2 linked regions of the Funiculus sociatus GB2-C1 genome follow. Each later gene encodes a partner of the first gene's protein in a complex. Links are inferred from orthologs where the notes say so. Each region holds a gene or a part of one and is shown on either strand. Other genes may lie near its edges. The genes, in order: secA and secY.

Region 1 (14,862 bases):
TTTCTTGATGAAGCACATTTGTTAGAAATGTTAGGAGCAATTCCACAACTCGATTCGGTGCAGCAATTAGAGTTATTTAATCAATCTCCCTTGCCGGATTTGGAACCAGAACTCAAACAAGTTTTTCAAGTTATTTCCCTTGAACCTGCACCGTTTGATTTAATTGTGCAGCAGGCTGGTTTAACGCCAGGATCTGTATCTAGTGCGCTGTTGCAACTAGAATTACTTGGGTTAGTATCGCAATTGCCGGGAATGCGCTATCAAAGATTTTAGAAGCAACGCTTTTAGAAAAAATACCTCCTAATGGATGAACCAGTAAGGTGAATTGCTCTCACCCGCTTGGATGAACTGGTTAAGGGAAGCGATCGCGCGATCGCTTCAGTAATTTATAAATACTGATTGCAGTTTTGTAAGGTAGGCAATACACGCAAAATACAGTCTTATAGCTAACACTAAAAACGCAAATTACCAATTACCAAATTTAGATGACACATAATATTGAATTTGGCACCTTTTCCAACTCTGACGAAAGTCAACAACTTTTGGCATTACTGTGTCAGTGCTTCAATGCTCCACCCAGCGACGATCAATATTATGCCAATCTTATCGGCTTAGACAACTTTCGGGTAATCCGCAAAGATGGACGAGTAGCTGGAGGATTAGCCATCCTTCACATGGGACAATGGTTCGGTGGCTCTAGTGTACCGATAGCAGGAATCGCATCTGTTGGCATTGCTCCCGAACATCGAGGAACAGGCGTAGCGGCGGCAATGATGACAGAACTTGTCAAGCAGCTTTATGAAGCAGGTGTTCCTATATCAACACTCTACGCCTCTACAAGTGCGCTCTATCGGAAAGTTGGTTACGAACAGGCGGGGAACTATTGCCGTTTGTCGGTGCCAGTAGACAGTATTCTGCTAAAAGATCGCAGTCTGCCCATTTTTCCAGTAGCAGCAACTCAGCACGAAGTTTTTCACGAATTATACCGCCAACGAGCGATCGCATCCAGTGGCAATCTAGATCGAAATCAGGCAATTTGGAAAGGAATAATCGAGTCCAAGGAAGAAACAATTCACGCCTATCTAATTGGTGCTGAAGATAAACCACAAGGTTACATTATTTTTAGCCAAAAGTGGGGAGACAAAGGCTACAACCTACTAATTAGAGACATGGTGGCAATAACACCAGCAGCAGCACGCCGTCTGTGGACTTTCTTCGCCGATCACCGTTCTTTAGCAGAGAATGTTATTTGGCGGGGTATGGCCATCGACCCTTTTTTAGGTTTACTTTCAGAGCAAACTTACAAAATTACTGCTTTAGAAAGATGGCTTGTGCGAGTAATTAATGTGCCAAAAGCCCTTTCATTACGCGGCTATCCGGCGGGTGTAGAAGCCGAATTGCATTTGGAAATTCAGGATAACATTCTACCCGATAATAATGGGAAGTTTATCTTAGCAGTTTCCGGAGGTCGCGGTGAAGTAACTAAAGGCGGGAGGGGAGAATTACGCTTAGATGTGCGTGGATTATCGCCTTTATTCACAGGTTTGTTTACACCTCATCAACTGCAAACAATTGGGCAAATTGAAGCAACTGCTGATGCAATCGCCGCAGCAACGCAAATATTTGCGGGTTCGGAACCTTGGATGTCCGATCATTTTTGATAACAAGTTCGGAGTAGCGTGGCAATTAACGATTAGCCAGGAACTTCTCAAAATTCGGTACATCCACCCAGCAACCTGTTTCATGGGATTGATGGGTTAAATCCATTAATAGTTGAGAATAAACCCCTTCTCGCAGCGATGGCGTGACTGCTTTTCCGGCGTCAATTCCTTTCACCCAGTTGTCTACAACTCTGATAAATGGTGCCAAACGCCCATCAGTGTAATTTTGGGGAAACAGCAAATGATTAGGAATTTCTATCTCAGCTAGGGATTTACCCACGCCTGCACCCCAGAGGCGAAAACCATGAACGTAATCTTTTTGATTGTCGCTGCCCAAGACTAACGTCCCGCGATCGCCATATACTTCTATCCAGTGGGTTCGGCTTGCATAAACTACGGAACTGATACAAACTTGGCACGGCGTACCATCCGCCAAAAGCAGCATCAACGTACAAGTATCATCAGCATCCACAGCCTTCATTTCCCCCGTCTCTGGAACTGGACGAAAGGGAATTCCCGTAATCAACTGGGCGCATAGTCGCTGCACGGGTGCAAACAACCAACTAATATAATCAAAAGCGTGAGAACCAACTGCCCCCAAAGCACCGCCGCCTTGGTCTTTCCGAGCATACCAGTTCCAAGGGCGTGAGGCATCAGCGCGACTCGACACCAACCAATCTATTTTAATCAGGCGCTTTTCTCCTACATACCCTTCTGCCAATAATTGAGCAAATTTTTGCCATGCGGGGACAAAGCGAAATTCAAAATCCATTGTAGCGATCGCGCCAACATCGATCGCCATATTGTGCAGTTCTCGCGCTTGGGATGCTGATAAAGCTGTCGGTTTTTCCAATAATAAATGCTTCCCAGCTTGCAACACAGTCTTTGCCATTTCGTGGTGCAAAAATGGCGGCGTTGAGATACTGACAGCATCAACATCCGACAGGGTAACGATTTGTTCTAGGTTGTCGCCAGCGTGAGGAATGTTATGGGCAGAAGCGATCGCTTTTGCTTTCTCCAGATCCCGGTGATAAACTGCCACTACCTGAGTGCGCGGATGTGCCTGAAATCCGGGAATGTGGATTTTCTGACCAAATCCCGTGCCTACAACGGCTACGTTAACATTGCTGAGTGTCATGCTATTGCCGATTTAAACTTTTCCACCCATTCAACCACTTGATGACCTAAACGAGTGCCATTTAGTCGGTCGGCTTCCCGGATACCAGTGGGACTGGTAACGTTAACTTCAGTAAGGTAGCCGCCAATTACATCAATACCAACAAAAATTAAGCCATCCCGTTGTAATGTGGGCGCTAGTTGGGTGCAAATTTCCCGCTCTCGTTCGGTAATTTCCGTCTCAGCGACTCTACCACCGACTGCCATATTACCCCGAAATTCTTTACCTGTGGGAATGCGATTTAACGCCCCAATTGGTTCGCCATTGAGTAAGATAATTCGCTTATCTCCCTCTTTAGCGGCAGGTAAATAGGTTTGTACCATGACGGGAACTCGTCCCTGAAGGGTACTCAGTTCAATTAGGGAATTAAAATTGCGATCGCTCGCATCTAAAAATAATATCCCTTCTCCCGCTTTCCCACCCAGCGGCTTTAATACAGCTGTCCCTTTTGCTTCCAGAAATTCGCGAATTACCCCTTTATCGGCACTGACAATCGTTTCTGGAATTGCCTCTGTAAACTGGAGTGCATACATCTTTTCATTTGCTTCTCTCAGCCCTTTGGGGGCATTGATAACCAACGTTTTAGCAGGATCGATATAGTCCAGAATGTACGTCGCGTAGAGGTAAGGAACCGTCACTGGCGGGTCAGTCCGCATGAAAACCGCATCCATTGACTCAAGGGGAGAGAGCGTGCGATCGCCCACAGCAAACCACACCGGATCTGCCACCCACAGCCCGTTCACCAGATGCACTGGTGTCAGTTGCACAGGCTCCAGCACCGCCCAAGCCTTGCCATCCACCACACTCAATAAATTAGCCTGAGTTATCCAAACCTCATGACCAAGTACTTGCGCGGCTTCCATCAGCGCCACGCTGCTATCGTGACCAGGATCTAGCCGTTCGATGGGGTCAATGATAAATGCAAATTTCATTTTAGATATCAGCTAGCGGCTTTTTGTTCATTGTCGATTGTCCGTAGACGTGTGAAGAGGAAAGAAAGTTGGAACGTTTCAACTTCCCCACTCTTCACAGACCAATGACTTCTTATTGCAGGAGTTGATCAAGTTTACCTTGAGCCTCTAGGTCATAGGTATCATCGCACCCACCGATGTGCTGATTGTTGATGAAAACCTGAGGTACTGAACTCCGCCCATTAGCTCGTTTTGCCATTTGCGATCGCGCTGCCTCGTCCCCATCGATACAATACTCTGTATACTCAACGCCCTTTTCATCTAGCAAAGCCTTGGCGCGGATGCAGAATGGGCATCTGCTCCAGGTATAAATTTCCACGTTAGCAGCCATTTTGTCCTTAAATATTCATTAATATTTGTTAATCCTAGTCTATCCAAGTACATTAACTTTTCCCTGTCAAAATTAAATCCCTTAAAAAAACGCCTCTCACTTCCTTAAGAAGTGAGAGGCGTTTTAAGTAATACGTATCTCTACAGGAGAAAAAACTGTCCTTTAAATAGCCTTTGAGACTACTTTTTGATACCTTTGCGACTTTTGCCGAAACCCCAGGTTACTAAACCTGTCAGTAAGATGGCACTCATTGTATTCGGTTCAGGAACTTCCTTGGTTCCGCCTGTGTTACCACCTGTGTTACCACCTGTGTTACCACCTGTGTCACCATCTGTGTCACCACCGTTACTGTAGTCAACTCCGCTACCGCCATTGCTATAGTCAACGCCAGTAGTACCGCCTGGAGTTGGTACGGGAGTTGGTACGGGAGTTGGTACGGGAGTTGGAGTTGGAGTTGGAACTGGAGTTGGAGTTGGTTTGGGGGCGATCGCAACCGGATTATTCACAAAGGCTTCACTTCCCTCATTACCAAAGGCTTGGACGTGGAAACCCAGGCGCAGCGCACCGCTTGTCAAATCGCTAAAGACATTGCTTAACGTTTTGCCTGGATCTAAATTAAACAGGATACTAACCCATTCTCCAGGATTCACACCCATCTGTGACGTTGGCTGGTTAGCATCCACTACGAAATCTTCTGAAAACTTGACAGTATTCCCGCCCGGTAGATTACCTTTGTTCGCCTCAGAAAACGACACTCCGCTGCCGCTATCGGTAATTGAGATTATGTTCTTCAAAACGCTGGAGTCATCCCAGTAAAGTTGGGTGATCGAAGATAGTTGCGTTCCGATGTTGCTGAACTTAAACAAAACCTGAGTAGCGGAAAGAGTCTCTCCACCGCTAGCGTCGGTAACATCTACAAACAACTGGGATTCCCCAGTTGCCTCGTTCATGGCGTTATTGTGAGTAATGTTGCTAAATCCAAACTGAATGGCTTGCGCTTGTGTGGCGGTTAAGGCAGAAGATACAACAGCAACACCAGCAGCCAGCAAGGAATGTCCAATTAATGTCGAAAATAACCGTGTCATTGTAATTAAAACCTGAGTCTGTTTGAGCGTGTATTGAAGTTGCGCTAGGGGAAGCTTGATATTTCACTTCCATGCTGGGTTGTAGATAGCAGGAAGGTTAACCCTGATTTTAATAATTGGAACTTGTAGCTTAGCTTTTTTTTAATCAAAGCTAATGTTTACCTAGCTGCTTCAATTTCTACTATATCCACTGTTTAGTTTAGTGTCTATTACTAAAACGCAATCTTTTCTGTATCTTCATTTACTCTGAAGTTTTGATTAAAATACTGTGTAATTTACTGATACATATTCATAAATATATCTGATATTTATCGGTTATAGCCTGACCTGTACTTATGGACGAACCACCAAAAGTCCTGCGGGAAAAGGGTTCTGAGCCAAGCAAAAACTTTTAATAGAAAATATTTATAATTAATTATTGTAAGTATTACTTATTAACTATAAATTCAATATCAGCATAAATACGTAAACGAAATCAGTAACAGGGTCTGGCTTAGGCAATTTTAAGTATATTCCGATTATGAGTAGCCTTAAATATAAATTAGACAGTTAAAAGACACAAAAAGTTCTCAAGCAATCCTTGCAAGAGTTGGGGAATATTTTTTTCATTTGTCAGGCAGGTGTTTCTCCGGCAACAGGCTATAATAGCCAATCCTACGGTTGACAACCTATTTAGTAAGCTGGCGTGTATTTGATATTCTTGAATTTGTCAATAAGGAAATCGTTAGCCAATAAGTAACCGAAGCCCATATTTATTCGGGTATTTACCGAAAAACATGGTAGTAAATGAGGTTGCTAAAATTTGACGCAGTATTTCCCCGCAGAGGCTAGACTGGTTAGAAATCAACACTTAGCAGAAAACTACTGATGAGCGATCGCGCTTGAGCAGTATATATTTACAAAAGCAAGTTCATTGCCCCTTCTGGGAGGTTAAAGAGCGATCGCTTGGCTCTTTGAGTAAATATTTGGGAAATTACCTAAATTTGTAGGGGTAAGGCATCGAATAGATCGGGAAAAGAGGTATTCGGGAAGAGGAAGACGACACAGTTGCATTCTTGGGTTCCACAAGGCAAAGCAACGGGCAAAATACCGATCCAATCGCCTCCGCTCCTCCTCACTCCCTTTGATTGTCAAACAGTGTCACTCAAATACGCGATAGACTATAGCCTAGACTCGATAATATCCTTGTCAAGGCTCCATATAGCCTACTGCCGATGTTAATGTTGAAATACAGGTGTGCAGAGCGAGTCCAAACACAAAGCAGATTTTATGCTGTAGCGGGTTATATAAGTTTTGAGAGTGAGCCAAATCACAAGTTTATATTGCACTAAATGGCAGACGTTTTGGCGACTAAACTGCTAAGCTTTTTAAATTAATACCAAGAGCTAGAGTCCTCATTCGGACGTGCGTCCCAGAAGAGGCAGTAGCGTCAAAAAAGTTTCCCCAAGAAACGCTTGGTCTATCGGCACCTGCAATCATGCCAGTGAGCAGTTGTGATTCATACTTAAATTTAAGCATAGGGTCGTCTACCAAAGCACTTTTTAGTATGTCAGTAGAAGTTATACCATTTGGTATAGCTTGCCAACCACGGTTCGACCTAGCGCTTGGGCTAAACAGAGCAGGGCATTTCCACGCGATCGCTCACCTGGATGGCACAAACTATATGCAGAACCGAAAACCTTACTGATGGATCGCAATCGGAACCCTACAGGGAACACCCATGTCTAGCATACAAAACCTATTCACAATTCACTTTTGGGGCGTTAGAGGAAGTATTGCCTGTCCGGGGCCGGAGACAGTCCGGTATGGCGGCAATACACCTTGTGTGGAGATGCGCGTGGGTGGTGAACGCCTGATTTTTGATGGCGGCACTGGTCTACGAGTTTTGGGGCAATCGCTCCTGTCCCAAATGCCAGTGGAAGCTTATATGTTTTTCACTCACTCCCATTGGGATCACATTCAGGGGTTTCCCTTCTTCGTCCCTGCTTTTATCAAAGGGAATCGCTTCCACATTCACGGAACGATTGCTCCCAATGGCTCGACGCTGGAGCAGCGCCTGAGCGACCAAATGCACCACCCAAATTTTCCCGTACCTTTGCAGATCATGGGAGCAGATTTAAAATTCTACGATCTGCCAGTAGGTCAAAAGGTGGAGATTGGTGAAATTACGGTTGAGAATGCGCTCCTGAACCATCCAGGGGAAGCTGTGGGTTATCGCGTTAACTGGCGGGGCTGTGCGGTTGCCTATGTTACGGATACAGAACATTTGTCAGACGGTCTAGATGAAAAAGTTTTGTGGCTGGCGCGGAATGCAGATGTCCTGATTTATGATGCCACCTACACCGATGAGGAATACTCCTCGCCAACATCCTCTAAAGTCGGCTGGGGACATTCCACATGGCAGGAAGCGGTGAAAGTGGCGCGGGCAGCTAATGTGAAAAAACTGGTGATTTTCCATCACGATCCCCTACACAATGATGATTTTCTTGATCGCACTGGCGAGTTAGTAGCTCAACAGTTTCCCGATGCGATCATGGCTAGAGAAGGGTTGTCAATTCAGGTAGCGCCCCCTACTGTGCAGAATGCGATCGCTCAAAAAGAGGCAGGTGTCTCAGCCTGAAACAATTCATGGTCAATAGTCAATTAGAAATTGGCTACTGACTAATTACAAAATTATGTAAAAATGTAAAGCGTGTGGGTTACTTCTTCTCCTAACACTGCTATAACACCAACCGCTGTTGCTCTGGGAAACTTTGACGGAGTTCATCGTGGGCATCAACAGGTAGTCAGACCAATTTTAGAGGTTTCTGGCGCTCCTGCTGCCCTGACGCTTCCTCAATCGGCCCTAAATCGGCGGGAGCAACACCATTGGCTGAGCCTGCGGGAAAATGCTCATCAGTCCTCAGAAACGGGGATGCAAACAGATGAACATCTGATCTCAACGGTAGTGACGTTCAATCCGCATCCCAGAGAGTTTTTTACTGGTCAACGCCGAGGGTTGCTGACACCCCTGGCGGAAAAGGTGCGACAACTCAAGACAATGGGTGTAGAACAGTTAGTGCTGTTGCCATTTGATCGCAAATTAGCTTCCTTGAGTCCGGAAGATTTTGTAGAAAAGATTTTGGTGCAGCAGCTCAAAGCCCGTCGCATCAGCGTAGGAGAGGACTTTCGTTTCGGGTTTAAGAGAGCCGGAACAGCAGCAGATTTAAAAGCGATCGCAGCCTCCTATGGCATCCCAGTCACCCTCGTACCCTTGCAAACTTGTGAAGGAGAACGTATCAGCAGTTCCATCATTCGTCAAGCTCTAGAGTCAGGAGATTTAGAGCAAGCAAACCGCCTGTTAGGGCGATCCTACACCCTCACAGGATTAGTAGTAAAAGGGCAGCAACTCGGCAGAACCATCCGATTTCCCACCGCCAACCTGCAATTGCCTCCAGAAAAGTTTTTGCCCCGTTTTGGCGTGTATTGTGTCAGAGTCTATAACGAAGTCGAGAGCCTTTCGCAAGTCACACAGCCACCGCCAAAAGCCAATATAGAAACCCGAGCAACTAGCCTCACCACAGCAAAAGATGCTTCTGTCTTGCCTATAGAAGCCATTGGTGTGATGAATATAGGCTGTCGCCCCACTGTAGAAGGAACTTCTCCCACAGTAGAAGTTCACCTGTTAGATTGGTCTGGGGATTTATATGGAAAGACCCTAACAGTGAGCTTAGAAAAGTTTTTGCGTTCAGAACAAAAATTTACTTCTCTAGAAGCCCTCAAAGCCCAAATTCATGCAGACTGTGAAGCTGCAAGAGCTTTTTTGAGTAGTCATTAGTTATTATCAGCCGGAAAAAGCGATCGCATCTTGCACCAGTCACGATGAGCAACACAATTTTGTCCTAGAACAAAGCCACGAACTAAAGTTTGGGCTAAAAGCTAAAGTCAGTTTTAACTGGCTGAAATACAGATTTTATTAAAGAAAAGTTTCAACTCGTTAAAATCGGTTTAAACTTTCTAGTGTGAAATTTGTTTCAAAGCTTATGATAATAGGTTCAATTCAGGTAAGTAAAGAAAACCACTGACAACAGACCATAAATTAATGACAATGGAATAATAACTAATGATTAAAGACTATGAGACAACGTATTGAGCAGCTTAACCAAAATTTAAGCCGTACTATTGTAGGAAAAGCAGATGCCATTCGCTTAGTGCTGGTAGCGGTGCTTTCAGGCGGTCATGCTTTGCTCGAAGATGTCCCCGGCGTTGGCAAAACTTTACTGGCAAAATCTCTGGCACGCTCCATCGACGGCAAATTTCAGCGAATTCAATGCACCCCTGACCTTTTGCCTACAGATATTACCGGAACGAATATCTGGAATCCCGCTTCAAGAGAGTTTGAATTTTTGCCAGGGCCAGTGTTTGCTAATGTGCTGCTGGCAGACGAAATTAACCGCGCTACACCCCGCACCCAGTCTGCTTTGCTAGAAGTGATGGAGGAACGACAAGTTACCGTAGATGGAGTTTCTCGCACTGTACCTAGTCCGTTTTTTGTCATCGCCACTCAAAACCCAATTGAGTATCAGGGTACGTTTCCCTTACCAGAAGCTCAAATGGATCGCTTTACTCTTTCCTTAACCTTAGGCTATCCCACAGAACAAGAAGAACTCCAGATGCTGCAACGCCTCGCTGAAGGCGTGACAGTAGAAGATTTGCAACCGTGTATTTCTCTAGAAGATGTGCAGGAGTTACGGCGTTTATGTCAGGGCGTGAAGGTGGAGATATCTTTGCAACAGTACATCCTTGACTTGGTGCGGGCAACAAGGGCAGATGAAGAAATTACTCTGGGTGTAAGTCCTCGCGGTACAGTTGCCTTACAGCGAGGCGCTCAGGCACTAGCTTTTCTGGAAGGGCGGGATTATGCTATTCCCGATGATGTAAAATTTTTGGCACCTCACGTTCTTTCCCACCGTCTCATACCATCTGGCGGTCGCCGTGCTAAGACAATTGTGGAGCGACTGCTGCGCTCAGTTCCCATCCCGTAAGCGAGAAAATGAATATTGAGCAAGCTTTTAATGCTGCCGCAGCAGATTATGATAAGTTACGTCGCACCCTGATTCCATGTTTTGATGACTTTTATGGAACGGCAGTTCAGGTCATACAAATTGAGCGTACAGTACCGCTGAAGGTTCTTGATTTGGGTGCGGGAACTGGACTTTTTTCAGGTATGGTTCAGGCAGCATTTCCTGTAGCAGAATTTACCCTGATTGACTTAGCCGGTGAGATGTTAGAAATAGCTAAGTCTCGATTTAGCAGTATGGGTAAGTCTCCCAGAATTGTAATTGACGATTATGTTAAGGCTGATTTGGGAGGGCCATATGATTTAGTTATCTCCGGCTTATCGATACACCATCTATGCGATTTTGACAAAGAACGTCTTTTTGGGCGAATTTACGATGCCTTGAGTCCAGGGGGGATGTTCGTCAACGCGGATCAGGTACTAGGCACAACTCCTGAATTAGAGAAACTTTATCGACAACAGTGGATTGACAAAGTTGGCGCTATGGGTATTTCAGGCGAGGAACTAAATGCTGCCAAAAAACGTATGGAATATGATCGCATGGCACCTCTGGAGGATCAACTTGGTTGGTTAGAAGCGGCTGGTTTTGGGGACATAGATTGTTGGTACAAGAACTTTAGTTTTGCGGTATTTGGTGGGCGCAAATGAAGCGATTCTGGAATGCGCTCTCCTTGTGGGCGGGGTTTTGACTGCTAATGCTGCTTTGGAATGGGTTTTGTGAGGATGGGACGAAAAGTTAGATCGACACAACGGCAACAACTAAGGAAAGAAGTAGCGAAAGGCGGTAAACGCAAGCGATCGCTATTTACTTTATTCTTGCTACTTTTAGTCTGGAGTCTTATCTTGGGCTGGGGGTTGGCACAAGCAAGGGATGTCACCAGTCAGTCGTCAGTGAATACTCAACAGAGGTCAATGAAAGTTGAAACGTTGGTAGGTTCTAATAACTTGGCAGCTTTCCAATCGGACATCTCTCAAGCGCCAACAAACAAGGGACAAGCGACAACTGACCCGGTTTCCGGTCGCCTCCAGCTAGGGCAACAACTTTACTTGGACAACTGTGCCACCTGCCATCTTGCCCTACCTCCAGGGGTTCTCCCTAGCGAAACCTGGCAAAATCTGCTGCAAGAGACGCAGCAGCATTACGGAACCAAGCTACCGCGCATCATCACTCCCACACTTTTACTCATGTGGGACTACTTGCGTACTTATTCTCGTCCACAGTTAGAAAAAGAAGCAGTGCCGTATCGGGTCACAGAATCTCGCTACTTAAAAGCACTCCATCCCCGCATCAACCTGCCCCAACCAACTACACTCTCCAGCTGCCTTACCTGTCATCCCGGTGCCGAGAAATATAACTTCCGTAGTCTGACCGCTGAATGGGAAAATTCACCCTAGCTTGGGTGGGATGCCCGTACCGTTTCAGCCTGAACGAAAATGATACGATAATTTTAGGTTTTAGATTTTAATCCAAAATCTAAAATCATCGCCAGCGGAGAAACTCCTTCGCCCCGCAAAATCTAAAATTCTTAAGTTCTCTCTATCCTGCTATGTTTAAAAAAATACTGGGCGATCCTAACGCACGCAAGTTAAAAAAATTTCAACCTTACGTTGTAGACGTTAACCTTTTCGAGGAAGAAATCCAGGCGCTGTCGGACGAGCAACTAACAGGTAAAACAGCGGAATTTAAACAGCGCTTAGCAAAAGTTAAAACATCGCGGGAACGCGAAGAAGCTTTAGATGAACTGCTCCCAGAAGCCTTTGCTGTAGTCCGGGAAGCTGGTAAAAGAGTTTTGGGAATGCGCCACTTTGATGTACAGATGCTGGGTGGCATAGTTCTACACAAAGGTCAAATTGCTGAGATGAAGACGGGGGAAGGAAAAACCCTGGTGTCAACTCTGCCTGCTTACCTAAATGCACTCACGGGCAGAGGGGTTCACGTAGTCACGGTTAACGATTATCTGGCAAGGCGCGACGCTGAGTGGATGGGCCAGATACATCGGTTTTTGGGCTTGAGTGTAGGGTTAATTCAATCTGGGATGGGGCCACAGGAACGCCAGAAAAACTACGCCTGTGATATTACTTACGCGACGAATAGCGAACTGGGCTTTGACTACCTGCGCGACAACATGGCAACCTCAATGGTTGATGTGGTGCAGCGTCCGCCAAATTATTGCATCATTGACGAGGTGGACTCGGTATTGATTGACGAGGCACGGACACCACTGATTATTTCGGGACAGGTAGAACGCCCCACAGAGAAGTATATGCAGGCGGCTGCGATCGCGGCTGCTCTGGAAAAAGAAGTGGAAACTGACGGCTCAAAGGTTGGGCATTACGAGGTAGACGAAAAAGCCCGTAACGTACTGATGACCGATGAAGGGTTTGCCAGAGCCGAACAGTTGCTGGAAGTCAAGGATTTGTACGACCCGAACGACCCTTGGGCGCACTATATCTTCAATGCGATTAAAGCTAAAGAGTTGTTTAAAAAAGATGTAAATTATATCGTCCGCGACAATGAAGTAGTGATTGTGGACGAGTTTACAGGTCGCGTGTTGCCCGGTCGTCGTTGGAGTGATGGATTACACCAGGCGATTGAAGCAAAAGAGCGGGTGGAAATTCAGAATGAGACGCAAACACTGGCGACAATTACCTATCAGAATTTCTTCTTGCTGTATGACAAGCTAGCCGGGATGACCGGAACGGCGAAAACTGAGGAAGCTGAGTTTGAGAAAATTTACAAGCTGGAAGTAACTCAAATTCCCACCAATAGAGCTCCCGGACGGCGGGATATGCCAGATGTGGTCTACAAGGCAGAGGCAGGAAAATGGCGCGCGATCGCTGAAGAATGTGCCGAACTGCACAAACTTGGACGACCAATCTTGGTGGGAACGACCAGCGTAGAAAAGTCGGAATTGCTGTCAACTTTGCTTAGCGAACTAGAGGTTCCCCACAACCTGCTGAATGCGAAACCGGAAAATGTGGAGCGAGAGTCGGAAATCGTCGCTCAAGCGGGACGCAAAGGCAAGGTGACGATCGCAACAAACATGGCGGGACGCGGAACCGACATCATTCTCGGCGGTAATTCCGATTACATGGCACGTCTGAAGCTGCGAGAATATTTTATGCCCAAGATTGTGCAGCCATCAGAAGAAGATAGTTTTGCCTTAAGCTCTGTTCCAGGGGCTTCTGGACGTGCGCCCGCACAGGGATTTGTTCCGGGTAAGAAGGTGAAAACTTGGAAAGTTAGCCCGCAAATCTTCCCGACACAGTTATCGCGGGAGACAGAACAAAAGCTGAAAAGTGCGGTAGATTTTGCCGTGCAGCAGTATGGTGAACGGAGTTTGGCAGAATTGGAGGCGGAGGATAAGATCGCCGTTGCTTCCGAAAAGGCACCGACTGACGATCCGGTAATCCAAAAGCTGCGGGAGGTTTACAACTTAATTCGCAAAGAGTACGACATCCTTACCGAATCAGAACATGAAGAGGTGATAAAACTTGGCGGTTTGCACGTCATCGGGACAGAACGCCACGAATCGCGTCGGATTGACAACCAATTGCGCGGTCGGGCGGGTCGTCAGGGCGACCCAGGCTCAACGAAGTTTTTCTTGAGTTTGGAAGACAACCTGCTGAGGATTTTTGGTGGCGATCGCGTGGCAGGATTAATGGATCGGTTGCGCGTAGACGAAGATATGCCTATCGAATCCGGAATGCTAACGCGCAGTCTGGAAGGGGCGCAGAAAAAAGTCGAAACCTACTACTACGACATCCGGAAGCAGGTTTTTGAGTACGACGAGGTGATGAATAACCAGCGTCGCGCTATCTACGCCGAACGTCGTCGCGTCTTGGAAGGTCTGGATTTGAAAGAACAGGTGATCCAGTATGCTGAGCGCACAATGGATGACATTGTGGATGCCTATGTCAACCCAGAATTGCCTTCAGAAGAGTGGGACTTAAACAGTCTGGTAGCAAAAGTCAAGGAATTTGTCAATCTTTTGGCAGACCTGGAGCCATCTCATCTAGATGATATGGGTGTAGGGGAAATCAAAACTTTCTTGCATGAAGAAGTGCGAAAAGCCTACGATCTCAAGGAATCGAATGTAGATCAAATTCAGCCCGGTTTGATGCGACAGGCGGAGCGGTTCTTTATTTTGCAACAGATTGATACCCTCTGGCGGGAACACTTGCAAGGAATGGATGCTCTCCGCGAGTCGGTGGGTTTGCGCGGCTACGGGCAAAAAGACCCCCTGATTGAGTACAAGCAGGAAGGTTATGAAATGTTCTTGGACATGATGACGGATATCCGCAGAAATGTGGTATATTCCCTCTTCCAGTTCCAACCCCAAGCTCAGCCGCAAGCAGTTTAAATATAGCGGTTCTTCAATCAGAAAGTCGGAACAAGAGAACCCCACGCGAACAGCCAACCAGAGTTGGGAGTGGGGTTCTCTTATTAACCGGTAATTAGGGCTTGCTGAATAAATAATGGAAGACCCAGAGAAGGCTTGATTAGTGATTCAAGCCGACAATAATATAAGTTTTTGTTTTTCCTCATTTATCGAGCCATAGCTTTTGATGATGGAC
Region 2 (14,305 bases), on another replicon or contig:
CTTCTCCCACTCGGTGGTTCTGGGGTAGACATACTGCCGCTTTTGTCGATGATTAATGTATAGTCTCGGTCTTGTGCCACAGATACTCCTTCCACAAAGAGATAATCTCCTGCGATCGTCAGGGTCTACTGATCTAGCCTAGCCCACTGGCTGAGACTATTAAGTAGATTGAGATTAAAAAAATAAAAAGTTTTAGTTACTTCTAGACTCTTTACGGTTGCGTTTCCCGCAAAGCTTGAAGATAATCAATCGCTGCATCTAGTTTGGCTGGGTAAGCATACGCAAATTCTTCAAACCAAAGACCTTCTTCTGAGAGTGGGTTTAAATTTTTCAGCCACTCCTTCGCTTGGCTTGCTAGTGCCTCTCTTTGCTGCTGCTTAATTTGTTCCTGCTTAATTTTTTTCTCTGCTAGTTGTTGCTGTTCTTTCAGGTTTTGGGCTTTTTCTTGTTCCTCAAATTCAGCCTTAACTTGAGCTAGTACGCTATCTTCATGGGAGTAAGACAAGTTATTTTTCCCAGGTTGCAGGGGGAAATTCTCGACAACCTCTACAGACGGCGCGATCGCGTGCGGGTTCACTAGCTTTTCTTTCAGTTGTTGCGATTTGTGAAGCAGTTTGGGGTTGTCTTTTTCTTCATACTCAGCCTTAACTGACGCGAGTATGTCATCTATCGATTCCATAATTTCGATACCTCCAATAAATTTTAGATTTGAGACTTTAGATTTTAGATACACGCTCACTTATCTAAAATCCAAATTCCAAATCCAAAATTAAACTATGTGTTAGTCAATAATGGCATTTATTAACACTTCAGTCAGGGTCATGTCCTCCATGTCATCAATGGTTACTGTGTCACAAATATCAAACTTGGCACCAGCACTTTGCAGTTCATCATCCAGCACTTTAAGGAATTTACTGGCTTGTGCGTCTGCGCCAACTTGAATAAACGAAATTGCCAGTTCTTCATCTCTATCCATGCGGCGAGAAGCTTCAATAATTACTTTCATCACCGCTTTTCGGTCATCCGGTTCCCCATCCGTAACTACTAAAATAGTTTCACCATTTGGCTTAGTTTGTCCGGTTGCTTTGCGCTGAAAGTAGCTATTGGTTGCATCTTGGAGAACTCCCGCCAAATCGGTACGACCAGATGGTTCATTTTCCCGAAAAATTTGCATTACTTTACTGGCGGTTACATTGTCGTAGCGTTTGAATCTACTAGCAAATAGATAAATGGTAATGCCATCCGGATCGAATTCTTCACATTTACTCGCTAAGGCTAGGGTAGATTCCTGCATGACCACCCAGCGACTTTTACTTCCTGGCTGGTCTATTAGTGACATACTGCCGCTTTTGTCAATGATTAAGGTATAGTCGCGGTTTTCCACCATAAAAGTTTGCCTTATTAGTTTGCTTCTTTAAAGGTATCAAAACTAAATGGTTTAATGGGTTGTAGTAGTTATAATTTGGGCGATTCAGGTGATTTTTGATAGGGATAAGTTAGCCCCACAACCGAGTTGTTGCTGCGGGGCTAAGTAAAAATGCTTGACGATTGTAGGAAATGAGCAGTTGTCGCGGGACTGTGGGCGATCGCTAGAAAAAATCGGTTGCTTAAGCAGCAGCGATCGCATTCTTCAGCGGTGTCCAACGGAATGCGCGATCGCCCCCCATCTCCACCGCAATTTTTACTCGCGGTTCCATGCTTGGCAAAGCGGTTAAATATTCCACTTCCTCACGCGAGAGGATATTTCCTTCGATAATCCACAACACTAAACCCTTCGACTTGGGGGGTAGGTGTTCCAATTGGTAATTCACCACAGGCGGTATGAAATAAGTACGAATGTCTTTTTTACCCAAATGCGCGGGACGCACACCGTGAACGCCTGTTAAATAGGCAGCTAAGTCGCCTAGTCCTTTTGCAGTAATGCGTAACGTGGTATAGCCAGCTGCACGCAACCGCCGCTGGTAACGTCCCTCAAAGCCTCCTTCTAAGGGTACGTACATCCCCAAAGCCCCCTCCTTTTCCAGTCCTTTGACAAATTGATTGCCGATGGTGATAAGTGCCATATATTTATCTTCTACCCTGCTTTAAGTTTTGTTAATGAGTGCTGCGGATTTATTATAGTTGGGTGGTGAGGAGCCTATCAACTGGGACAAGACAAAAAAAAATTAGCGGTTGGTAGACAATTCTTAAGAAAGGGTTTATAGTAAACAATTGTGGTCAAAATTCAGGCGGTTATTGCCGCTGAGGTCGAGATCGGGTAAAGGGACATTAGGCTTTCAGCTAAAAGGCTGTGCAGTCATAAGAATAGAAAGTTCATTGTTCCCAGCGATTTCGCTTCATGCGATGGTATAAAAGAAGGCTTCTTGACGGAAATCTTCAAAGCACCGGAAAAACCACATTCGCCTTCTCGGGATACTGAGTAGATAAAGCTGCTTAAGTCCCCGCGAATATAGGCAATGCCCTTCTGTCGCATATCCGACGGTCGAATAGGTTCACACCATCTGAGGGGAAAGCTTAAAAAGCTTTCTTAAAAGCTTGCTTCGATTCAATGCGAGGCAGTGCTATCTCTGGCTGGTCTGATCGCAACGAATGAAAACGTTTGTAAGAGCTTGTCGGTGTGGCGAGTGATCGCAACACCGCCTCTTTGTAGTGTGTAAAAGGGAGCAACCAAAAAGCCGTGCCTATTGGTATCCTCGGAACCAAACTCGGCATGACCCAAGTATTTGACGAAACAGGAAAAGCAATTCCTGTAACAGTCATCCAGGCTGGGCCATGTACTGTAACGCAAATTAAAACCAAGGACACAGATGGCTACGCTGCCGTCCAGCTTGGTTATCAAGAAGTGAAACCAAAGGCGTTGAACAAACCCCTGTTGGGACACTTGGCAAAATCGAGCGCTGCTCCTTTAAGGAAACTGCGGGAGTATCGCCTAGATAACGTAGGTGAGTTTGAGCTGGGTCAGCAGTTAAAGCCAGATTTATTTACTGCGGGTCAAATTGTGGATGTAATCGGTACAAGCATCGGTAAGGGCTTTGCCGGATATCAGAAGCGTCACAATTTCAAGCGGGGACCCATGTCTCACGGTTCCAAAAACCACCGTCAGCCCGGTTCGACGGGTGCTGGAACCACACCAGGGCGTGTGTATCCAGGGAAACGGATGGCAGGTCGTTTAGGTGGCGATCGCGTCACAATTCGCAAACTGACAGTAGTGCGGGTAGACGCGGAACGAAACTTGCTGCTGATCAAGGGAGCGGTTCCCGGTAAACCAGGTGCGCTCGTCAATATTTTGCCTGCCAAAAAGGTAGGTCGAAAGTAGTCATTAGTCATTAGTCATTAGTCATCCTTCAAAGACAACTGACAAAAGACTCTCGGACAACTGACAAAGGACTCTCGGACTAAGCATATGGTTAACTGTGTAGTACACAATTGGGATGGGGAAGAAGTCGGGCAGGCGACACTAGAATTAAAGGTTGCCAAAGAAGAGAACGCCGCACATATTGTGCATCGGGCATTAGTCCGGCAGCAGGCAAATGCTCGTCAAGGCACCGCTAGCGCCAAAACCCGCGCTGAAGTTAGGGGAGGCGGACGTAAACCCTGGAGACAAAAGGGGACAGGCCGCGCTCGTGCGGGTTCGATTCGTTCACCCTTGTGGCGTGGTGGTGGTGTGATCTTCGGACCCAAGCCAAGAGACTATGACCTAAAGATGAACCGCAAGGAGCGGCGTTTGGCGTTGAGAACAGCGATCGCTGACCGCGCCGAGGACATGGTTGTAGTTGAGGAATTTGGCGACAAGTTGCCCAAACCAAAAACAAAGGAATTGGTTGAAGCGATCGCTCGTTGGGGAGTCGATCCACAATCAAAAATCCTCCTCATTTTGCCAGAGCGCCAAGAAAACGTTTATTTGTCAGCCCGAAATATCGTCAATTTGAAGCTAATTTTTGCTAACCAATTGAATATTTTTGACCTGCTTAACGCTGACAAAATTGTAACAACGCCATCTGCCCTCGCCAAAATTCAGGAGGTTTACAGTGAGTGAATTTAATCGCCGCGACCTGGCGGATATGGTTTATCGCCCCATAGTCACCGAAAAGGCCACTCTGCACATGGAGCAGAACAAGTACGTCTTTGAAGTAATTCCCAAAGCGACCAAACCCGAAATTAAAGCAGCAATTGAAGACCTGTTTAAAGTAAAGGTTTTGAGCGTCAACACCCTTCGCCTACCACGCCGTAAGCGTCGCGTCGGCAAATTTGCCGGGTTTAAGCCTCAATACAAACGAGCGATCGTAACCTTAGTAAGCGGTGACTCAATTACCCTGTTCCCAGAAGTTTAAATTTTGGATTTTAAATAAAAAATCCAAAATAACACTCAACATTTAGCAGTTCAACTAAGAGTTTAAATTATGGGTACCCGTTCCTATCGGCCCTACACCCCCAGCACTCGCGAGACTACAATTTCGGATTTTGCCGAAATTACCAAGAGTGAGCCGGAAAAATCACTAACCCACTTTAACCATCGCGACAAAGGTCGCAACAATCGCGGGGTAATTACCAGTCGCCGTCGGGGTGGCGGCCACAAACGCCTCTATCGGGTGATAGATTTTCGCCGCGATAAGCGAGATATTCCCGCAAAAGTAGCAGCGATTGAGTACGATCCTAATCGTAATGCTCGCATTGCCCTGCTTTATTACCAGGATGGAGAAAAGCGCTATATTCTCCACCCAGTAGGGTTAGAGGTAGGCACATTTATCACCGCAGGTTCCAACTCCCCCATCGAGATTGGCAACGCTTTGCCGTTAAGCAATATTCCATTGGGAACTAGCGTTCACAATGTAGAACTGACAGCAGGTAAAGGTGGTCAAATTGTTCGTGCTGCTGGTGCCACTGCTCAGGTAGTAGCAAAAGAAGGTGGTTATGTATCCATCAAGTTGCCCTCCGGAGAAGTCCGGATGGTGCGCCGCGAGTGCTACGCCACGATTGGACAGGTTGGCAACGTTGAGCATAGAAACCTGAGTGCAGGTAAAGCAGGTCGCAACCGCTGGAAGGGCCGCCGTCCGAAGGTGAGAGGAAGCGTCATGAACCCAGTTGACCACCCACACGGTGGTGGTGAGGGACGCGCACCGATTGGTAGAAGCGGACCTGTGACCCCTTGGGGTAAACCAACCTTGGGCTATAAGACTCGTAAGCCTAAGAAGCAAAGCAGTAAATTGATTGTTCGTCGTCGTCGTAAAGCTTCTAAGCGGGGTCGTGGCGGTCGGGAATCTTAGAATTTTAGATTTTAGATTTTGGAATTTAGATTGCCAATAAATCCAAAATCCAAAATCAGAAATCAGAAATCAAAAATAATTTGGGGTTATGTAAAGTATGGGTCGTTCTCTTAAAAAAGGTCCTTTTGTTGCGGATCATCTGTTGAAAAAAGTTGAAACTTTGAACGCCAGAGGCGAAAAGCAGGTGATCAAAACTTGGTCTCGCGCCTCAACAATTTTGCCGCAAATGCTGGGTCACACCATCGCGGTTCATAATGGTCGTCAGCACGTTCCAGTTTACGTCAGCGAGCAAATGGTAGGACATAAGTTAGGCGAATTTGCTCCTACTCGTACTTTCCGGGGACACTCGAAAGATTCCAAGGCAAAGAGATAATTTTGAATTTTGAATTAGACAAGATTCAGAATTATTAAAACGGAGAAATCTATGGCAGTTGATACTACAGAAGAAGTCAAAGCGATCGCCCGCTACATCCGGATGTCCCCCCACAAAGTGCGGCGAGTTCTCGACCAAATTCGGGGGCGGTCATATCGTGAAGCGCTGATTGTACTGGAATTTATGCCCTATCGGGCTTGCGATCCAGTCCGCGATGTACTGCGCTCAGCAGCAGCCAATGCCGAGCATAACGCCGGGTTAGACCCAGCGAAATTAGTGATCTCTAAGGCATATGCTGACCAAGGGCCAACCTTGAAGCGCTTCCGGCCCCGCGCTCAAGGACGCGCCTATCAGATTCGCAAGCCAACGTGTCACATCACAGTAGCCGTTGCACCAGACACAGAAGAAAAATAACAGAACTGAGTTATGAGGAATGAGTAACAGTTTTACTAAATCATTTACTCAGTCCTCAGCACTCATCACTCAGCACTGATTTAGAGGAAGCATTCGTGGGACAGAAAATTCATCCAATTGGTTTTCGACTGGGTATCACCCAAGAACATCGCTCCCGTTGGTTTGCGGATGCTAAGCGCTACCCAGAACTCCTGCAAGAAGACCACACCATTCGGCAGGTAGTGGAGAAAAAACTCGCTAACGCTGGTATCTCTCAAGTGAGGATCGAGCGCAAAGCCGACCAAATCGATTTGGAAATCCACACAGCTAGACCGGGTGTTGTGGTAGGTCGAGGTGGTCAAGGCATTGAAGAATTACGCTCCAAGCTTCTTGAAGCTCTAGGCGGCAGTAATCGGCAAATCCGGATCAACGTTATTGAAGTGGCGCGGGTGGATGCCGATGCGGGGCTGATTGCCGAGTACATCGCCCAGCAGCTGGAACGACGAGTCTCCTTCCGGCGAGTCGTGCGTCAGGCAATTCAACGCGCTCAACGCGCTGAAGTCCAGGGAATTAAAGTGCAAGTAAGCGGACGGTTAAATGGGGCAGAAATTGCTCGAACCGAGTGGACGCGGGAAGGTAGAGTACCACTACATACCCTCCGGGCAGACATCGACTATGCTTACCGCACCGCCAAAACCATCTACGGGATTCTTGGCGTTAAGGTTTGGATCTTCAAAGGCGAGGTTATTCCAGGTCAGGAAGAAGTGCCTGCTCCTAATAATGCTCAACCCCGGCGTCGCCAACAGCGCCGCCGCCAGCAATTTGAAGACCGCTCAAATGAGTAATAGCTAATTGCTAATAGCTATCCGCTATTAGTAAGAAGAAATTAGCAATTAGCAGTTAGCAAAGGACAAATCATGTTAAGTCCCAGAAGAACTAAATTTCGCAAACAGCAGCGCGGGCGGATGAACGGGTTGGCAACCAGAGGCAGTGACCTAAACTTTGGTGACTTTGGCCTCCAGTCCACAGAACCAGCCTGGATTACATCCCGCCAAATTGAAGCCAGCCGTCGAGCCATGAACCGCTATATCCGCCGGGGTGGCAAAATCTGGATTCGTATCTTCCCAGACAAACCAGTAACCATGCGTCCAGCCGAAACCCGGATGGGTTCTGGTAAAGGTTCACCAGAGTTTTGGGTAGCTGTAGTCAAGCCAGGGCGGATCTTGTTTGAGATTGCCGGGGTACCGGAAGCAACTGCCCGCGAGGCAATGCGTCTGGCCTCCAACAAATTGCCGATTAAAACAAAGTTCATCACACGTGAAGGGGAACAGGTGTAAATTATGCCTCTGCCCAAGATAGAAGAAGCCAGAAATTTAAATGACCAAGAACTGGCTGATGAGATTTTAGCTGTCAAACAGCAGCTGTTTGATTTGCGGATGCAACAGGCAACCCGACGCCTGGAAAAGCCACATCAGTTCAAGCATATGAAGCATCGGTTAGGTCAGCTGTTGACCGTGGAAGGTGAGCGGCAACGGGCGGCAACGGATAACCAGCCAGCCCCAGAACCGCAGCCAGATGCACAATCCCAGGAGTAGAGTAGACCCCAATGGCAGTTAAAGAACGAGTTGGCGTGGTCGTCAGCGACAAAATGCAAAAGACCGTAGTGGTCGCCGTGGAAAACCGTTCGCCACATCCGAAATACGGAAAAATTGTGGTAAACACGAAGCGGTACAAGGCTCACGATGAGGAGAATGAGTGCAAAGTGGGCGATCGCGTCCGAATTACAGAAACGCGCCCCTTGAGTCGCACTAAACGCTGGACAGTCGCTGAAATTCTCAATCGCGAGGCTTAATAAGAAAGTTATGAGTTTTGAGAGCTGAGTTTTGAGTTAAAAATTCCAAGTCTAGAATTTCTTAAATTCTTCCGGCTTCAAAACTCAAAACTTAAAACTCAAAACTATTATTCAAAACTCCGGAGCAACGGAAGTATCCAGCTGGAGCAAAACTCAAAACTCAAAACTATGATTCAACCTCAAAGCTACCTAAATGTCGCAGATAACAGCGGCGCTCGCAAATTGATGTGCATCCGCGTCTTAGGTGCCAGCAGTCGGCGCTATGGCGGCGTTGGCGATGTGATCATCGCCGTTGTCAAAGACGCTATCCCCAACATGGCAGTCAAAAAGTCCGACGTTGTACGAGCCGTAATTGTCCGCACCAAGAAGAATATGCGCCGGGACAGCGGTATGAGTATTCGCTTTGACGATAACGCCGCCGTAATCATCAACGCAGATGGCAACCCCAGGGGAACTCGCGTTTTCGGTCCAGTCGCACGGGAACTGCGCGACAAAAATTTCACCAAAATTGTTTCCCTGGCTCCAGAGGTACTCTAATGGCAACAAAACAGTTTAAAAGAAACGGCTCCCAGCCGAAAGTGCGCTATAAAATGCACGTAAAAAAGGGCGATACAGTGCAAGTAATCGCTGGTCGAGATAAAGGCAAGGTTGGTGAAATATTAAAAGCGATTCCCGAAGAAAGCCGGGTAATTGTTAAAGGGGTTAACATCAAAACCAAGCACGTCAAACCTCAGCAAGAAGGTGAATCCGGTCAAATCGTTACGATAGAAGCCCCGATTCACAGCTCTAACGTTATGCTTTATTCGACCAGCCAAAAAATTGCCAGCCGCATTTGTTACACCTTTAATGAAGAAGGTCGTAAAGTGCGGATGCTCAAAAAGACTGGAGAAATCATTGACTAATAGCAATTAGCTGTGCAAGCTAATTGCCAGTCGGCTAATTGTTAACTACTATTTTCCCTGACCAAGCCCAGGGCATGAAGGAAAAAACCAATGGCACAAAAACTGAAAACGCTGTACCAAGAGACAATTGTTCCTAAACTGACAGATCGGTTTAATTACACCAATGTCCATCAGGTACCCAAAATTGTAAAGGTCTCGATTAATCGAGGTTTAGGAGAGGCATCTACTAACGCTAAAGCGCTGGAATCTTCCCTTAACGAAATTGCCAAGATCGCGGGTCAAAAGCCTGTGGTGACACGGGCGAAAAAAGCGATCGCAGGTTTTAAACTTCGTCAAGGTATGCCAGTGGGCGTAATGGTAACACTACGAGGAGATCGGATGTATGCCTTTCTTGATCGATTAATCAACCTGTCATTGCCACGCATTCGGGACTTTCGCGGTATCAGTCCCAAGAGCTTTGATGGTCGAGGAAATTACAGCTTAGGCATTAGAGAGCAGCTGATATTTCCAGAAATAGAATACGACAGCATCGATCAAATTCGTGGCATGGACATTTCAATCATCACCACAGCAAATACCGACGAAGAGGGCCGCGCCTTACTCAAAGAAATGGGAATGCCCTTCCGGGATAACTGAGGCAGTCATAATAAGGAGGGAACAATGGCGGCAAACGACACAATAGCAGATATGCTGACTCGCATTCGGAATGCGAATATGGCGCGGCATCAAACAACAGAAATACCAGCAACGAAAATGACGAAGAGCATTGCTCAAGTCCTGAAAGCTGAAGGCTTCATTGCTGATTTTGAAGAAGTTGGCGAGGGCATCGAGCGACACCTGCTGGTTTCCTTAAAATACAAAGGCAAGAATCGCCAACCGATTATCAACACATTGAAGCGGGTCAGCAAACCAGGACTTAGGGTATATTCCAACCGTAAAGACTTACCCCGTGTGCTGGGCGGTATTGGAATTGCGATCATTTCTACCTCCAGTGGCATTATGACTGACCGGGATGCGCGGCGTCAGGGGGTAGGCGGGGAAGTGCTGTGCTACATCTGGTAGTCATTGGTCACTGGAACGTTGTCAAATTAAAACGTTAGAAAGGGACTTTTGTTCTAACAACTTTCAAACGTTCAAACGTTCAAACGCCCAGGGACAACTGACAAAAAAAAGGAGTAATTAGTTATGTCTCGTATTGGCAAGCGCCCCATTAATATTCCCGCTAAAGTTCAAGTTGCCATTGACGGTCAACATGTGGCAGTTAAAGGCCCTAAAGGTGAACTTTCCAGGGTTCTGCCAGAGCAGGTGATCATCGAGCAGGAAGGCGAAACGATTGTAGTGAAGCGACGGGATGAATCTCGTGCAGCTCGCCAGCGCCACGGCTTGTCGCGGACTTTGGTTGCCAACATGGTTGATGGGGTTTCTCAAGGGTTCCAGCGACGTTTAGAAATCCAGGGTGTCGGTTATCGCGCCTCAGTTCAAGGTCGCAATTTAATTTTGAACGTGGGTTACAGTCACCCGGTGCAAATTGACCCCCCAGAAGGCGTTCAGATGGCGGTGGAAAACAACACCAATGTCATTGTGAGCGGTATTGATAAAGAAATCGTGGGGAACATTGCAGCCAAAATTCGCGCTGTCCGCCCACCGGAAGTATACAAGGGTAAAGGTATCCGCTACGCCGGTGAAGTGGTGAGACGTAAAGCTGGAAAGGCAGGTAAGAAGTAAAAATGAAGCTAACTCGGAAAGAATCAATTCACCGTCGGCATCGGCGGGTACGTCGCAAGGTGAACGGTACAGGCAATCGCCCTCGTTTAGCCGTCTTTCGCTCCAACCAGCATATTTATGCTCAGGTGATTGACGATGCTCAACAGCGTACCCTAGCTGCTGCCTCTACCCTAGAGCCAGAGCTGAAATCGCGCCTAGAAGGAGGAGCGAATGTAGCAGCCTCCGTAGAAGTAGGTAAGCTAATTGCCGAGCGATCGCTCGAAGTTGGTATCACAAAAGTTGTCTTTGACCGCGGCGGCAACCTTTACCACGGTCGCATCAAAGCCCTCGCAGATGCGGCCCGCGAAGCTGGGTTGGATTTTTAAAGGACAAAAGGCAAAAGGTAAAAGAAATTTTATATTTTTCCTAGTTTTCTTGCTTTTGCCTTTTTAGTTTTTACTTTCACTGTAATGGTTCAAGATAAAGCAATGGCAAAAGAACGTCGTAAAAATTCTGCACGTCGGGAAAAAGAAACTACATTTCAAGAACGGGTGATCCAAATCCGTCGCGTCAGCAAGGTCGTCAAAGGCGGTAAAAAACTCAGCTTCCGCGCCATCGTCGTTATTGGCAATGAGCGTGGGCAAGTTGGTGTTGGTGTCGGCAAAGCTAGCGACGTAATTGGAGCTGTTCGTAAAGGTGTCGCCGACGGCAAAAAGCATTTGATTGACATCCCTTTGACTAAATCAAATTCCATTCCTCATCCCATCAACGGTGACGGTGGTGGTGCCAAAGTGATGATGCGGCCAGCAGCCCCTGGAACAGGGGTAATTGCCGGGGGTGCCGTTCGCACGGTGCTGGAATTAGCTGGGGTTCGCAATATCCTAGCAAAACAGCTGGGTTCTAACAATCCCTTGAACAACGCTAGAGCCGCCATCAACGCTCTCTCCACCTTGCGGACATTTTCCGATGTGGCTGAAGAACGCGGTATCCCCATTGAAAACCTCTACGCTTAATAGTCAGTGGTCAGGCAAGAGTTGGAAAGTTGGAACGTTGGGTAGGTTTCTCGTTGAAACGTTCAAACCTTCAAACGTCTACTGGCAACTGGCAACTGACAACTGACAACTGACAAAGGACAAAAGACATGAGATTAGAAGACGCAGTTCCTAAAAAAGGCTCAAAGAAGCGCCGCCGTCGCATAGGTCGCGGTATTGCAGCTGGTCAAGGCGCTAGCGGTGGCTTTGGTATGCGCGGACAAAAATCAAGATCCGGTCGGGGTACGCGACCCGGATTTGAAGGTGGACAAATGCCCCTTTACCGCCGCCTACCCAAGTTAAAGCACTTTACGGTCGTAAATCGTAAACAGTACACTACGATCAACGTAAGTAAGCTGGCATCACTCCCTGCTGATACAGAGGTGAACCTAACCTCATTAATAGATCGTGGTATTGTCACCTCCAACGACGGGCCTCTAAAAATTCTCGGAGACGGGGATCTGAACGTGGCTCTGAATGTAAAAGCAGCTGCTTTTACAGGCTCGGCTCGCAGCAAAATTGAAGCAGCTGGCGGCAGCTGCGAAGTTGTCGCTGCCCGATAGGGTTAAGCATTGTGTGTGCCAGCGCCTGCTCGATGACGTAGAGGTATCGCTTCATGGTTGTTAGTCGAGATAAAACTCCAACTGCTCAGGAAACTTTTTTGCAGATGGCTCAGGCAGCTGGTCTTAGGGGCCGGCTGCTAGTTACCATCGGTCTGCTAATTTTAGTTCGCGTTGGCATCTTTCTGCCCGTACCAGGTATTGACCGAGCCGCGTTTGGTAGAGATATTCAAAATAGCCCCTTAATTGGATTTTTGGATATCTTCTCAGGGGGCGGTATTTCTGCCTTGGGGATTTTCGCTTTAGGGATTTTGCCCTATATTAATGCCTCCATCATTATCCAGTTGCTCACAGCTGCTATCCCAGCTTTGGAGAAATTGCAGAAGGATGAGGGGGAAGCAGGGCGGCGAAAAATCTCTCAGGTTACTCGCTATGTAGCGCTGGGGGGAGCTTTGCTTCAAAGTACCTTCATTGCCGGGTGGCTTGAGCGTTATGCGACGGATGTTCGCGGGCCTCTGTTCATGGCCGAGACAGCACTGGCACTGACAGCAGGTTCAATGTTTGTCATGTGGGTGTCGGAACTGATTACTGAACGGGGAATTGGCAACGGTGCTTCACTGTTGATTTTTATCAATATCGTGGCGGTTCTACCTCGTTCCCTTGGGCAAACTATTAATTACGCCCAGCTTGATAATCGCAATGTGGGTCCTGTAATTATTCTGCTCGTAGTGTTCCTGGTGATGATCCTGGGGATTGTGTTTGTTCAGGAGGGAACCAGGCGAATACCGATTATTTCGGCACGCCGTCAGGTGGGCAGAAGACTTTATCGGGAAAGAACTAATTACCTGCCGTTGCGACTCAATCAGGGCGGCGTTATGCCGATCATCTTTGCGTCTTCGGTTTTGATTTTCCCTAGTTTTCTAGCTCAGATTACTCAAAACAGTGGCAACAACCAGTTGTTGTCTCAACTCCATCTAATTTTGACCCAGGTTGCTAATGCTCTCAACCCAAGTGGTCAGATGCCGTGGGTTTATGTGACGGTTTATCTCATCTTGATTCTGTTTTTCAGCTATTTCTACGCTTCTCTGATTGTGAACCCGGTAGATATGTCACAGAACCTGAAAAAGATGGGTGCCAGTATTCCTGGTATTCGTCCGGGTCGTGCCACTAGCGAGTATGTTGAGCGGGTGTTGAATCGATTGACATTCTTAGGCGCTATCTTTTTGGGTTTGGTGGCAGTCGTGCCAACAGCTGTGGAAAGTGTTACTGGGATTACTACCTTTCAGGGGCTGGGAGCTACCTCTTTGCTGATTTTGGTGGGTGTTGCAATTGATACAGCTAAGCAAATTCAAACTTATGTCATCTCCCAGCGGTATGAAGGAATGGTGAAGCAGTAGTGACGCGATTGATTTTTTTGGGGCCGCCTGGGGCGGGAAAAGGAACTCAAGCACAAATTCTGGCTCAGGAGCTGGAAATTCCGCACATTTCCACGGGTGACATTTTACGAAATGCCAAGGCTGCTGGAACTCCACTCGGTCTAAAGGCCAAGGGGTACATGGATAGCGGTGAGTTGGTTCCTGATGAGCTGATTTTGGATATGATCCGCGATCGCCTTCTTGAATCTGATGCCAAACCTGGTTGGATTTTGGATGGTTTTCCTCGTAACGTCTCCCAGGCGACTTTTCTGGATTCACTGCTACAGGAATTGAACCAGGGTATTAAGTACGCGCTTAACCTGGAAGTCCCAGATGAAGTGTTGGTCGCAAGGATGTTGGAACGAGGGCGCAAGGAAGGCCGGAGTGATGATAAGGAAGATGTCATTCGCAACCGTTTGGAAGTATATCGCTCCCTGACGGCACCGTTGATTGATTTCTATAATGATCGCTCGAAGTTGGTTTCAGTTGATGGCGATCGCTCGCTTGATGAAGTCACTAACGCACTCAAACAGGTGGTGCATCATTAATCTTTTTTGGGGTCAGTCTGTTGCCAGACTAGCAGCGGGTACTGACCTCAAACCGATGGGTTGATTTTTTGATAAAATATGTTAAGAAAGCCTTGACCGACAATCAGCCCTATGATGCGCGTCTAAAAACAGAAAAATTGAGGAAAAGACAACTTGGCTAAACAAGACTTAATTGAAATGGAAGGCACGGTGACAGAATCGTTGCCTAATGCTATGTTTCGCGTTGATTTGGATAATGGATTTAATGTATTAGCTCATATCTC

The links.
Region 2: the proteins of secA (region 1) and secY are in contact, whole or in part, in a crystal structure (PDB 3DIN), measured with the Thermotoga maritima proteins. The link is inferred for Funiculus sociatus GB2-C1 from one-to-one orthologs. Residues at the interface, in WP_004082002.1 of Thermotoga maritima: Glu261, Ala262, Arg263, Lys300, Ala301, Arg302, Thr303, Ile304, Ile305, Leu323, Tyr324, Asp325, Pro326, Val329, Ser330, Tyr333, Ile336, Lys340, Phe345, Val349, Glu363, Phe364, Tyr374, Ser375, Gly376, Gly377, Glu393, Ile395, Thr482, Ser483; in WP_004081795.1 of Thermotoga maritima: Glu108, Gly109, Glu110, Glu111, Ala236, Glu237, Arg238, Arg239, Ile240, Thr241, Ile242, Gln243, Tyr244, Ala245, Arg246, Arg247, Val248, Thr249, Gly250, Arg251, Arg252, Val253, Tyr254, Gly256, Ala257, Ser258, Thr259, Tyr260, Leu261, Pro262.

Annotation. Positions count from the first base shown.
Region 1 is NZ_JAMPKJ010000074.1:4-14,865, reverse strand. The notes cover bases 11,453-14,848. They hold secA (preprotein translocase subunit SecA), read left to right. Parts: upstream 11,453-11,831; coding sequence 11,832-14,648; downstream 14,649-14,848. Other genes in these bases: NDI42_RS24355 (diheme cytochrome c), read left to right, coding at 11,453-11,679. Also shown: DNA-processing protein DprA, read left to right, coding at 1-273; NDI42_RS24410 (GNAT family N-acetyltransferase), read left to right, coding at 486-1,661; NDI42_RS24405 (Gfo/Idh/MocA family protein), read right to left, coding at 1,687-2,799; gshB (glutathione synthase), read right to left, coding at 2,796-3,770; grxC (glutaredoxin 3), read right to left, coding at 3,883-4,140; NDI42_RS24390 (hypothetical protein), read right to left, coding at 4,320-5,225; NDI42_RS24385 (hypothetical protein), read right to left, coding at 6,576-6,743; NDI42_RS24380 (hypothetical protein), read left to right, coding at 6,772-6,912; NDI42_RS24375 (MBL fold metallo-hydrolase), read left to right, coding at 6,946-7,845; NDI42_RS24370 (bifunctional riboflavin kinase/FAD synthetase), read left to right, coding at 7,918-9,042; NDI42_RS24365 (AAA family ATPase), read left to right, coding at 9,341-10,249; NDI42_RS24360 (class I SAM-dependent methyltransferase), read left to right, coding at 10,258-10,932; more of NDI42_RS24355, read left to right, coding at 11,008-11,452. UniProt on the Escherichia coli protein: Required for protein export, interacts with the SecYEG preprotein conducting channel.
Region 2 is NZ_JAMPKJ010000033.1:8,456-22,760, forward strand. The notes cover bases 11,467-14,305. They hold secY (preprotein translocase subunit SecY), read left to right. Parts: upstream 11,467-12,135; coding sequence 12,136-13,476; downstream 13,477-14,305. Other genes in these bases: rpsE (30S ribosomal protein S5), read left to right, coding at 11,467-11,501; rplO (50S ribosomal protein L15), read left to right, coding at 11,630-12,082; NDI42_RS16250 (adenylate kinase), read left to right, coding at 13,476-14,042; infA (translation initiation factor IF-1), read left to right, coding at 14,196-14,305. In the rest of the region: NDI42_RS16135 (VWA domain-containing protein), read right to left, coding at 1-80; NDI42_RS16140 (salt stress protein, Slr1339 family), read right to left, coding at 212-679; NDI42_RS16145 (vWA domain-containing protein), read right to left, coding at 782-1,387; ndhN (NAD(P)H-quinone oxidoreductase subunit N), read right to left, coding at 1,608-2,063; rplC (50S ribosomal protein L3), read left to right, coding at 2,678-3,316; rplD (50S ribosomal protein L4), read left to right, coding at 3,404-4,036; NDI42_RS16165 (50S ribosomal protein L23), read left to right, coding at 4,029-4,331; rplB (50S ribosomal protein L2), read left to right, coding at 4,401-5,264; rpsS (30S ribosomal protein S19), read left to right, coding at 5,362-5,637; rplV (50S ribosomal protein L22), read left to right, coding at 5,689-6,051; rpsC (30S ribosomal protein S3), read left to right, coding at 6,147-6,875; rplP (50S ribosomal protein L16), read left to right, coding at 6,948-7,367; rpmC (50S ribosomal protein L29), read left to right, coding at 7,371-7,625; rpsQ (30S ribosomal protein S17), read left to right, coding at 7,637-7,882; rplN (50S ribosomal protein L14), read left to right, coding at 8,051-8,419; rplX (50S ribosomal protein L24), read left to right, coding at 8,419-8,784; and 6 more genes. UniProt on the Escherichia coli protein: The central subunit of the protein translocation channel SecYEG. Consists of two halves formed by TMs 1-5 and 6-10.